DNA from 3 places in the Pantoea sp. Ae19-2 genome. Region 3 is predicted to be linked to each of the others. Evidence: predicted binding sites of a transcription regulator. Region 3 holds the regulator's gene; each other region holds the start of a gene.

Region 1 (4,196 bases), 470 kb from region 3:
GGCTGTTATCACGTGTCAAAACAATCTGCTCAAGGCTGCTGAGCAATTCAAACATTGGGTCTTTTAACTCCATAGAGAACTCCTTAAAACTCACTATGAATCACGTGAAAGAAGGTACAAGAACCTGAAATCAGGCTCAGAAACCGGATTAAGCAAGCTGCATCCCTTAAGAGTTTGTTTTTATTGTAAGAAAACCCTTATGGGACACAGCCTGACCTGCATTGCTGTTAAACATGTCAACACAATGCCACAAATGCCGGGAGACTAAGTATGGATAGATACCTGACAATTTGCAGCGCAAATTAGACATTTTTTTTAACTTTACAATTCTGAAAAATGGTTAAGCAACTTAACCTTTTGAAGCGATTGGTTTTGTTACCACAGCGTCTGTCAACAGCGCTGGTCGCGTTTTCTTTATGGCCGGCAATCAGGTGATGAACTGGCCAGGATAACCGCACCGGCTCTGTGAGTTGATTGCAAAATATGCGCCAGACTTTCATTTTTTGAACACATACTGGCTGGAGAGTGCTGTCAGCCATCACGCCTTTCTTGCTGCCAAAACAAGAAAACGCTTGCCAGGCCTGACGTAGGTGGCGCCGGAAGCGCTAAAAAGGGAGTCAGCTTTATCATCGAAGGACAACATGACGTTTTAATTATAGTGAACACGATAATTTGTGCGATTCGTGCCAGTGATTGCGTTCATGCAGGCGTTTGCACCACTTTAATGCAGACGAACAATTTCAGGGCAACTCGTTAATGGACGTTTAACGTTAACGATTCAGATGGAACATCTGTGTCGCTAGAAACATAAGATGGAATTAATTATTTATGACCTATACTTACGGATCCGTTAGCTTCCCTTCGCGCGGGCTCGTTATCGGTGCAAAAAAGCCCGAGTCGCGGATGCGCTGGCCTTCTTTTCTGACACCATAAGCCTGTAACATCATCTTAAACACGCTTAGGGCAAACTTTCTTACAGGTTATGGCCTTACATCGCGCTTTCGCATTGTGTGGCCGTTATCCTTTGTTCTATTCTTTAGGCCACTGCTTATCCGGACATCAGCCAGTTTTACCGACAGGAGTTGAACCCATGGCTTCAGGCATTTCCCGTATCCTGGCACGCAGCGGCATTTTGCTGACTGGCGTGCTTCTTGTGCTGCAACTTACCGCATGTGGTGATAAAGAGGGCGAACAGCGCAAAGCGTTTATCGATTTTCTGCAAAATACCGTTATGCGTAGCGGTGAACATCTACCCAGCCTGAGTGAAAATCAGAAACAAAGTTTTGGCCCTTTCACCGGTGATTACGCCATTCTTTATGGCTTCTCGCAGCAGGCGAACAAAGCTGTGGATCAGGGGATGCGTCCGGTGGTGGATGAACTTTCTGCTATTCATGTGCCGCAGGACTATCTGAGCCGCCACGACTCACTGGCCCAGGCCAACAGCGCGTTGACGGTGGCTACCCAGCAACTGGAAACCGCAAAAATGCAGGCAGATAAAAGTAAAAGCGCGCTTAAGCAAAACGACGACCTGAAAAAAGTCTTCGATACCGCGTATGACAAAGTGGTGACGCAGCCTGCTGGCCAGTTGATCCCATTGCTACCCAAACTGCAGGCACTTAGCCAGGATGCTGTAAAGACAGGTGAGTTTTTGCAGGCTCAGGGAACACGCGTCAGTTTCAATAACGGTGGCGTTCAGTTCCCAACTCAGGAACAGGCGACGCAATATAATGACTTAATGACGAGCTTATCAGCTAATGTGCAAGCGCTGAGCCAGGCTAAAAATGCAGTACAGGGTAATTTGCAATAATCGGCGTGCAGGGGACGGGTCATTCACCGCCTAACCTGAGCCACGTGAAATCATGATTCCGCATTCAAACGGGCCTGATCAAAATGTGATCCGGCCCGTTTTTCATTAAATTAAATTGTGATCTTAGTCTCATTTATCAAACAAAGCTCAATGCCATAAATGTGATCGCAATCACTATAAATCGATTTCGATGGCTAAAAATCCGTCGTCTTCTCGCCGCAATGGCTCATTTCTGTGATAAAAGTCACTTAATAACCCCCCATCCCCCCGACATAAATGTGACCTAAATCACACTAAGCCTCGTGCACTACGCAGTCCACTATTCGCGTGATAAAGTCCGCCTGCATACAGTAATACTGACGGCTCATCGCCGTAGTGGCTAAACAAAAACAAACGCGCGCTCCTGTTGCAGCGCGTCTCAACAAGGGGTGGGCTTATGTCCTCATCAGTAAAGGTCAAAGTACAAAGCTTTGGTCGCTTTTTGAGTAATATGGTGATGCCTAACATTGGCGCATTTATCGCCTGGGGTATTATCACCGCGCTGTTTATTCCAACAGGATGGATCCCTAACGAAACGCTGGCGAAACTGGTCGCCCCAATGATCACTTACCTGCTGCCACTCCTGATCGGTTATACCGGTGGACGCCTGGTCGGTGGCGATCGCGGTGGGGTGGTTGGCGCAATCACTACGATGGGGGTAATTGTCGGTGCTGATATGCCGATGTTCCTCGGCTCAATGATTGCGGGCCCACTTGGCGGCTGGGCGATCAAATCCTTTGACCGTATGGTTGACGGTAAAATTAAAAGCGGCTTTGAGATGCTGGTGAACAACTTCTCTGCCGGTATTATCGGTATGCTGTTGGCCATGCTGGCTTTTATGGCGATTGGTCCGCTGGTTGAAGGTCTTTCACACATTCTTGCCACGGGCGTTAACCTGATGGTGCAGAACAACCTGCTGCCATTGACGTCAATCTTCGTTGAACCTGCAAAAATCCTGTTCCTGAACAACGCGATTAACCACGGGATTTTCTCACCTCTGGGTATTCAGCAGGCAAGTGAAGCAGGGAAATCAATTTTCTTCCTGATCGAAGCCAACCCGGGTCCGGGGATGGGCGTGCTGATGGCCTATATGTTTTTTGGTCGCGGCAGTGCTAAACAGTCTGCTGGGGGCGCGGCGATCATCCACTTCCTGGGCGGCATTCACGAGATCTACTTCCCTTACGTGCTGATGGCACCACGCCTGCTGCTGGCCGTCATCCTTGGCGGAATGACCGGTGTCTTTACGCTGACCGTACTGCACGGTGGTCTGGTATCGCCTGCTTCACCAGGTTCTATCCTGGCCGTATTGGCCATGACGCCAAAAGGAGCTTACTTTGCCAATATCGCCGCCATCTTTGCTGCATTTGCGGTGTCGTTTGTGATTTCTGCCATTTTGTTGAAGACCAGCAAAGTGAAAGAAGATGACGATATTGAAGCGGCGACGCAGCGTATGCGTGATATGAAAGCGCAGTCGAAGGGTCAGAGTCTGACAGGTGCGCCGGTTGCGAGCGACGCGATGAGCGTAGATTTGGATCATGTGCGTAAAATCATTGTGGCCTGCGATGCAGGTATGGGCTCAAGCGCCATGGGCGCTGGTGTCCTGCGTAAGAAGGTCCATGATGCAGGTCTGAGTAACGTGTCGGTCACCAACAGCGCGATTAATGCCTTACCGGGTGACGTTGATCTGGTGATTACCCATCGAGATCTTACTGAACGAGCCATCCGTCAGGCGCCTCATGCCCAGCACATTTCCTTAAATAACTTCCTGGACAGTGCACTTTATAGCACGCTGACCGAGCGCCTGGTGGCGGCTAATCGCAGTGAAGCTAACCGCGAAGCCGTACAGAAGACGCTGGGTGACAGCTACGATGACAGCCATGCCAACCTGTTTAAACTCGGCCAGAGCAACGTTTTCCTGGGGCTGAGTGCCAGCAATAAAGAGCAGGCGATTCGCTTTGCCGGTGAGCAGTTAGTCAAAGGCGGCTACGTAGAACCCGAATACATTGATGCCATGCTGGCGCGCGAAAAGCTGACGCCAACCTATCTTGGCGAGTCGATTGCTGTGCCGCACGGTACCGTTGAAGCGAAAGACCGTGTACTGAAAACGGGTGTGGTTTTCTGCCAGTACCCTGCCGGCGTTCAGTTTGGCGAGGAACCTGATGAAGTGGCACGTTTGGTGATTGGTATAGCTGCCCGCAATAACGAGCACATTCAGGTGATTACCAGCCTGACGAACGCGCTCGATGATGAGCAGGTCATTGAACAACTGGCACGTACAGAAAGCGTACAGGATGTTCTGGATCTGTTATCAGGCAAACCCGCTGTAGCATAATCGGGTCCGACATTTCCC
Region 2 (4,196 bases), 2.2 Mb from region 3:
GCTGACTTCCTTTCCAGCGTCGGTGTTGACCGTGTTCTGACGGTTGACCTGCACGCCGAGCAGATCCAGGGCTTCTTTGACGTCCCGGTTGATAACGTATTCGGCAGCCCGATTCTGCTGGAGGATATGTTACAAATCGGTCTGGAAAACCCGATTGTTGTGTCTCCGGACATTGGCGGCGTAGTGCGCGCTCGTGCCATTGCCAAACTGCTGAACGACACCGATATGGCAATCATCGATAAACGTCGCCCGCGTGCGAACGTTTCTCAGGTCATGCATATCATTGGTGACGTTGCGGGCCGTGACTGTGTGCTGGTCGACGACATGATCGACACCGGCGGCACACTGTGCAAAGCCGCAGAAGCGTTAAAAGAGCGCGGTGCCAAGCGCGTGTTCGCTTACGCTACGCACCCTATCTTCTCTGGCAATGCGGTGGAAAACCTGCGTAAATCTGTTATCGATCAGGTTATCGTCTGTGACACCATCCCGTTATCAGAAGAGATGAAGTCGCTGCCAAACGTCCGTACCCTGACGCTGTCAGGTATGCTGGCCGAAGCGATTCGCCGCATCAGTAACGAAGAGTCCATTTCGGCAATGTTCGAACATTAATCTTCGCAGGCCGGGCATTATGCCCGGCCTTTTCTTTTGTCTCCTGTTTATTCCCTCCGACAAAGCTGCTTGGTTTTCAGAAATTTTCATTATGAGTGACCTCAGTTATTGTCACGATCACTACGAAAAACTCTTTCGCTGAAATTATGTTATCTGGCCTTTTGCCTTTTTGAGTTGAGTGGTAATTTGCCCGCACTTTTTATTGCGATCGCCGCCCACTATGAACCTCGACGTCTTTACGTTATTTATTTGCGAACTCTACGTACTGGGGTTTATGAGCCTGATTATGATCTTTGCCTGGGTCGGATCTCACTATGACCGCATTCTGGGCTATGTCTGTGTCGCCATCGTGCTCACGCTTGTTGCCTTTTTTCTCAGCAGCTTGCGCAGCAAGGGCGATCAATTCTTACCGGTAGCCGTAAGCAACGTATTAGTGATGCTGGCCTACGGGGGGTTATTTAGCGCTTTTCGCACATTCTGTGGTAAATCCCCGGGCATGACCGGCTTAGCAGGGGCGGCACTATGGTCTCTGCTCTGCCTGTTTCCGACCTTTTATTACAGCTTATCACTGCGTGTTTTGGTGCTCTGCCTGCTTTGCATCGCCTATACCGCCGCACTCATTTATCTGCTCTGGCTGGCACGCCGTGATATGAATACCACCTTTTGGCCCGCACAATTATTGCTCTGGACTCACCTGCTTTTTCACGTCGCCCGGTTATTTCTGGATAACACCCGTCCTGTTGGCATGCAGGGGGCGATCAGCGGTTCTGACTTTTCGATCTACGTGATTCTGGAATCCATGCTTTTCGTGATTGGCTTCACCGTCACCATATTAGCTATGGTGAATGAACGCACCCGTAATGCACTTAAGGACGCCTCGCTTCATGACCCGCTAACCAATATCTGGAATCGTCGTGCACTGTTTTCCGGCGCGGACGCTATGATCCGGTTTTGCCTGAAGCAAAACAAAGCGCTGACGGTCGTGTTATTCGACCTTGATCATTTTAAAGGGATCAATGACCGCTACGGGCACCAGCAAGGGGATCGGGTGTTAATTGATTTTTGTAACAGGGTCTCGGGAACGCTGCCACAGGATGGCCGCTTTGCAAGACTGGGCGGTGAGGAGTTTGCAGCGCTGCTGCCGCTCAGCTTTGAGCAAGCCCGAGTGTGGTGCGAACAGGTACGCCAGACCGTTCAGCATTCGCGTCCCGGCCAGATCGCCTATTCAGTGAGTATCGGTTTTGCGACTGCAGATAACGGCGAAATAGATTTTGGTCAACTAATGGCTCTGGCGGATAAAGCACTCTATCGCGCCAAAGCCAAGGGCAGAAATCGGACAGAACCTTACCTGGTTATGTCAGAAAATCTAATGTGACGAATGATGGGTGCGGCGACAGCGTTTATCGCCATAATGGCGCACCCAGTAATAGCGATCTTCTACTTTTTCACGACCGCTAATACAGGCGCCTACCAGCCATAACAGTGCGCCAAAGAAAATGCCGAACATCGCGCCCTGAGCCAGCATCTGTGGTAAATCAAGCGAAGGCAGCTGGTTAATAATCGAAAAACCGATGCCGAGAAGCATGGTCACGAGTCCAATTCCCATCAAGGCATTACCTGCCATGCGTGAGTGATGACGTTTCATCTTTCACCTCCTTTATGCGCGGTCGGATGAGCGCACACAATGTTAAACTGATAGTAGTGTAGGCAATGCCCTCAGGCTAATTTGTGCACTAACTCACATAAAGGCCAGATGATTTGTGACCAATACGTTATTCCAGTTTATTGATTTAGATGAAAAATAATTAATCACTGACACTAATAATTTCCCCTGCGCGGTCTTTGTGATCCGCGTCGCGGCACAGTAAACTATCGCCCTTGAGTTATTACAGCAGGATATTCCTTGTGAGCAGCATAAAACTGATTGTGGGCCTGGCGAATCCCGGCGCGGAATATGCCGCCACGCGCCACAATGCGGGTGCCTGGTATCTGGACTTGCTGGCTGAGCGTCACAATCAGTCGTTGAAAGAAGAAGCCAAATTTTATGGCTATACGGCACGACTGGCTTTAGCCGGTGAAGACGTGCGCTTGCTGGTGCCGACCACGTTTATGAACCTCAGCGGCAAAGCCGTGGCAGCCATGGCGACCTTCTATCGCATCGCGCCGGAAGAGATCCTGGTGGCCCATGATGAACTGGACCTTCCCCCTGGCATCGCCAAATTTAAACAAGGCGGCGGACATGGCGGGCATAACGGCCTGAAAGACATTATCAGCAAGCTCGGCAACAACAATAACTTTCACCGCCTGCGGATTGGCATCGGCCATCCCGGCGATCGCAATAAGGTCACCGGCTTTGTTTTGGGCAAGCCCCCAGCCAGCGAGCAAAAACTGATTGATGATGCCATTGATGAGGCGGCGCGCTGCACCGAACTGTGGCTAAAGGAAGACCGCATCAAGGCGATGAACCGCCTGCATGCCTTTAAGCCTGTCTAATCGCCCAGATTGTCGCGAATCTGTGTATAATGCGCGAAAATTATCTTACGTTTCCGGCGGAGCCTGCTAATGGCTCTGCCCATACAGCTATAAAGGGTACTAAACCATGGGATTCAAATGCGGTATCGTGGGCCTGCCAAATGTCGGTAAATCCACTCTTTTTAACGCGCTGACTAAAGCGGGTATTGAAGCGGCTAACTTCCCCTTCTGCACGATTGAACCCAACACTGGCGTCGTCCCTATGCCAGACCTGCGTCTGGATCAGCTGTCTGAGATCGTTAAGCCGCAGCGCGTAGTGCCCACCACCATGGAATTCGTTGATATCGCCGGCCTGGTGAAAGGCGCCTCCAAAGGTGAAGGCCTGGGCAACCAGTTCCTGACCAACATCCGTGAGACCGAATCGATTGGTCACGTGGTGCGCTGCTTCGAGAACGACAATATCATTCACGTGAATAACAAAGTCGATCCGGCTGATGATATTGAAACCATCAACACCGAGCTGGCGCTGGCGGATCTGGACACCTGTGAACGTGCTCTGCAGCGCGTACAGAAGAAAGCCAAAGGCGGCGATAAAGACGCTAAAGCAGAACAGGCCGCACTGGAAAAATGCCTGCCGCATTTAGAAAATGCGGGCATGCTGCGCGCGCTGGATCTGACGGAAGAAGACAAGGCCGCCCTGCGCTACCTGAGTTTCCTGACGCTGAAGCCCACCATGTACATCGCCAACGTCAACGAAGACGGTTTTGAGAACAACCCCTATCTGGATAAAGTGCGCGAAATTGCGGCTAAAGAAGGTTCTGTTGTGGTGCCCGTCTGCGCCGCCGTTGAGTCCGACATCGCCGAGCTGGAAGATGAAGATCGTGATGAGTTTATGGCCGAGTTGGGCATTGAAGAGCCAGGCCTGAACCGCGTGATCCGCGCCGGTTACTCCCTGCTGAACCTGCAAACCTATTTCACCGCTGGCGTGAAAGAAGTTCGCGCATGGACTATCCCTGTCGGTGCCACCGCGCCACAGGCAGCCGGTAAAATCCATACCGACTTCGAGAAAGGCTTTATCCGCGCGCAAACTATCGCGTTTGAAGACTTTATTGCCT
Region 3 (4,196 bases):
ACAGGTTCCAGCGGTGCCGGAACCACTACCACCAGCCTCGCATTCCGTAAAATTTTTCAGCAACTCAATTTGCACGCGGCCGAGCTGGAAGGGGACAGTTTCCACCGATTTACCCGGCCTGAAATGGATATGGCTATCCGTAAGGCGCGCGATCTGGGTCGCCATATCAGCTACTTTGGCCCGGAGGCGAATGATTTCGGTCTGCTGGAGCAGACCTTTGTTGAATACGGTGATCAGGGCAAGGGCCAGTCACGTAAATACCTGCATACCTACGACGAAGCGGTGCCCTGGAATCAGGTACCAGGTACCTTTACCCCGTGGCAGCCGCTGCCACCGGATACGGACGTGCTGTTTTATGAAGGACTGCACGGCGGCGTCGTGACGGCTCAGCACAACGTCGCTGAAAAAGTGGATTTACTGGTCGGCGTCGTCCCCATCGTTAACCTGGAGTGGATTCAGAAGCTGGTACGCGATACCGGTGAACGCGGTCATTCGCGTGAAGCCGTAATGGATTCGGTGGTGCGCTCAATGGAAGATTACATCAATTTCATTACGCCGCAGTTCTCACGCACCCATATTAACTTTCAGCGGGTTCCAACCGTCGACACCTCTAACCCCTTTGCGGCACGCACCATTCCTTCACTGGATGAAAGTTTTGTCGTCATCCACTTTCAGGGGCTGGAAGATATTGATTTTCCCTACCTACTGGCCATGCTGCAGGGATCGTTTATTTCCAATATCAACACGCTGGTTGTACCTGGCGGGAAAATGGGGCTGGCGATGGAATTAATTATGGCACCGCTGGTAAAACGGCTCATGGAAGGCAAACGCATTGAATAAAATCAGAGGCCGCGCTGGCCTCTGAATAATTACAGCTCGATAACTTCGTAACTGTGGGTAATTTCCACCCCTTTGCCTAACATAATGGCAACCGAGCAATACTTCTCAGCTGAAAGGTCGACCGCACGCGCCACGGCTTTATCTGAAAGTGCTTTTCCACTGACGATAAAATGCAGGTTGATGCGGGTAAAGATGCGAGGCGCTTCTTCCCGGCGTTCTGATTCGAGTTTTACTTCGCAATCAGCCACATCGTTGCGACCTTTTTGCAAAATTGATACCACATCAATGGCGCTGCATCCGCCGGCCGCCATCAGCACCATTTCCATAGGGCTGGGCGCTTTATCGCCGGAATTGCCGTCCATTAAGACCTGATGTCCGGACGAAGACTCGCCGAGGAATGTTAACCCTTCAACCCATTTGACTCTTGCCTGCATAATCTGGCCCCCAGAATGCCCTGTTTTTGCGTCAGAGTACGCTTTTGCCTGGTAAACAGCAATCCGGAGAAATCAGCCTTATTGCTGAAGCGAGACAACACAAGACAGTCGGCGAAAGCTGTGCTACAAACAGTGCTGAAAATATTTTTCGTCATCCGAAGACGAAGCCGGGAAGAATGATGCGCTCTGCGCAAATGCAGCCCGAATAATTTCCTGAATGGAAACACGCTTAACGCTTTCATCGCCTGGCAGGGAAACTGAGCCCTGTATTTTGGGCACGATTACAATAGAGGATAATAGCGAATGGTTCTCGGCAAACCGCAAACAGACCCTACACTTGAATGGTTCCTGTCCCATTGCCATATTCACAAGTATCCATCCAAAAGTACGCTGATTCACCAAGGTGAAAAAGCCGAAACGCTTTACTACATCGTGAAAGGTTCCGTCGCGGTACTGATTAAGGATGAAGAAGGCAAAGAGATGATTCTTTCTTATCTGAATCAAGGCGATTTTATTGGTGAGCTTGGCCTGTTTGAAGAAGGTCAGGAGCGCAGCGCCTGGGTACGTGCGAAAACTGCGTGCGAAGTGGCAGAGATTTCCTACAAGAAATTCCGTCAGCTCATCCAGGTTAACCCGGATATTTTGATGCGTCTTTCTTCTCAGATGGCTCGCCGTCTGCAGGTGACGTCAGAAAAAGTGGGAAATCTCGCTTTCCTGGATGTGACCGGACGCATTGCACAAACGTTGCTTAATCTGGCTAAACAGCCAGATGCCATGACGCATCCTGACGGCATGCAAATTAAAATTACTCGTCAGGAAATTGGCCAAATCGTTGGTTGTTCACGTGAAACCGTGGGCCGTATTTTGAAGATGCTGGAAGATCAGAACCTGATCTCCGCACACGGCAAAACCATCGTTGTTTACGGCACACGCTAAGCCTGACTGTTCACGGCGTGATGGCGACATTATGCCGTGAATGTCTTGTGTTGAGCCGATGTGGCGAAGAATAATCTATCACCCCGAAGTTAACTATGCGCTGCGCCAGACGCTGGTGTTGTGCCTTCCCGTAGCGCTCGGCTGGCTGTTCGGCGATCTGCAAAAAGGATTGCTGTTCTCATTGGTTCCCGCCTGCTGCAACATTGCCGGTCTGGACACGCCCCACAAACGCTTCTTTAAACGCCTGATCATCGGCGGCAGCCTGTTTGCCCTTGGCAGTTTACTGATGCAGTGGCTGCTGCTTAAAGACGTGCCGCTGCCGCTCATCCTGTTTGCCCTGCCTTTGCTGCTTGGCGTCACCGGAGAGATCAGTCCGCTGCACGCCCGACTGCTGCCCGGCACGTTAATCGCGTCAATTTTTACCCTCAGCCTGATTGGCCGTATGCCCATTTACGTTCCGCCCCTGCTCTATATCGGTGGAACGCTCTGGTATGGCCTGTTCAACTGGTTTTGGTTCTGGCTGTGGAAAGAGCAGCCGATGCGCGAAAGCCTGAGCCTGATCTACCGTGAGCTGGCAAATTACTGTGACGCCAAGTACAGCTTATTGACGCAGCTGACCGATCCGGAAAAAGCCCTGCCGCCCCTGCTGGCGCGTCAGCAAAAAGCGATCGATCTGATCAACACCTGCTATCAGCAAATGCATATGCTGTCTGCGAGTCGCGATCACAGCCACAAACGCCTGACCCGGGCGTTTCAGGTAGCACTGGATCTGCAGGAGCATATCTCCGTCAGCCTGCATCAGCCGGAAGAGGTCCAGAAGCTGGTCGAGCAAAGCCATGCTGAAGCCGTCATCCGCTGGAACGCCAGAACGATTTCAGCCCGGCTGCGCGCGCTGGCCGACGATATTCTGTATCACCAACTCTCTGGTCGTTTCGATATGGACAAGCAGTTGGGTGCGCTGGAGAAAATCGCCCTTCAGCATCCGGACAATCCGGTGGGTAACTTCTGTCTCTATCATTTCAGCCGTATCGCCCGGGTGCTTCGAACCCAAAAGCCGCTTTATCAACGCGACCTGATGGCCGATCGCCAGCGTCGTTTACCGCTGCTGCCCGCGTTGCGGAGCTATCTGTCGCTGCGGTCTTCCGCACTGCGAACGGCCGGGCGTTTTTCCGTCATGCTGATGCTGGGCAGCGCCCTGGCCGTGTTCTTTTCGATTCCTAAGCCCTACTGGATTTTGATGACCATCATGTTTGTCAGCCAGAGCAACTACAGCGCAACCCGCGTACGTATTCAGCACCGGGCCCTGGGAACCTTTGCCGGACTGGCTATCGCGGCGGCGTCGCTACGCCTGGATGTGCCTGAACCGCTGGTGCTGAGCATCATGCTGGTGATTACCTTTATCAGCTACCGTTTTACCCGCCAGTTTTACGGCTGGTCAATAGTGGGATTTACGGTTACGGCCGTTTATACGCTGCAACTGCTCTCCCTTAACGGGGCACAGTTTTTACTGCCCCGCCTGCTGGATACGCTGATGGGCTGCCTGATCGCCTTTGGGGGCATGTTATGGCTGTGGCCGCAGTGGCAAAGTGCCCTGCTGCGCCAGAATGCCCATGATGCGCTGGAGGCCTGTCAGGATGCCCTGCGAATGTTGCTGGGCCCGGAGCAGTCACCCGATGCGCTGGCTTACCAGCGGGTTAAGGTCAACCAGGCGCATAACGCCGTATTCAACTCCCTGAATCAGGCCATGCAGGAGCCGGGATTTAATTCACGCTACCTGCAGGATATGCGCTTATGGGTCACGCACTGCCAGTTTATCGTGGAGCACATTAACGCCATGACCATTCTGGCACGTGAACATACCATGCTGCCGCCCACGCTGGCTGAGCACTACCTGCAATGGTGCGAGATCGCCCTGCAACGGTGTCAGCAAAGGCTGGAATATGATGGGGAAAGTTCGCAGACGGATCTGCTACAGGGCGTGGAAGA

The links. Region 3 encodes CRP, which controls carbon source genes, mostly activating them, when cyclic AMP is high. Its sites were predicted from a motif close to ATGTGANNNNNNTCACAT; they were not measured.
Region 1: a site for CRP is predicted at 2,084-2,101, ahead of AAIE03_RS17595 (PTS mannitol transporter subunit IICBA). Genes of this name have one in related genera too.
Region 2: a site for CRP is predicted at 2,336-2,353, ahead of pth (aminoacyl-tRNA hydrolase). Genes of this name have one in related genera too.

The regions. Positions count from the first base shown of each region.
Region 1 covers NZ_JBCHWE010000001.1:3,832,275-3,836,470, forward strand. The annotation lists gene AAIE03_RS17585 (HTH-type transcriptional regulator) at 1-73, opposite strand, end outside; gene AAIE03_RS17590 (DUF3053 domain-containing protein) at 1,091-1,807, shown strand; gene AAIE03_RS17595 (PTS mannitol transporter subunit IICBA) at 2,244-4,178, shown strand.
Region 2 covers NZ_JBCHWE010000001.1:2,051,398-2,055,593, forward strand. The annotation lists gene prs (ribose-phosphate diphosphokinase) at 1-609, shown strand, start outside; gene AAIE03_RS09440 (GGDEF domain-containing protein) at 830-1,984, shown strand; gene ychH (stress-induced protein YchH) at 1,976-2,254, opposite strand; gene pth (aminoacyl-tRNA hydrolase) at 2,515-3,102, shown strand; gene ychF (redox-regulated ATPase YchF) at 3,209-4,196, shown strand, end outside.
Region 3 covers NZ_JBCHWE010000001.1:4,299,780-4,303,975, reverse strand. The annotation lists gene AAIE03_RS19750 (phosphoribulokinase) at 1-840, shown strand, start outside; gene AAIE03_RS19745 (OsmC family protein) at 870-1,274, opposite strand; gene crp (cAMP-activated global transcriptional regulator CRP) at 1,578-2,210, shown strand; gene AAIE03_RS19735 (YccS/YhfK family putative transporter) at 2,269-4,196, shown strand, end outside.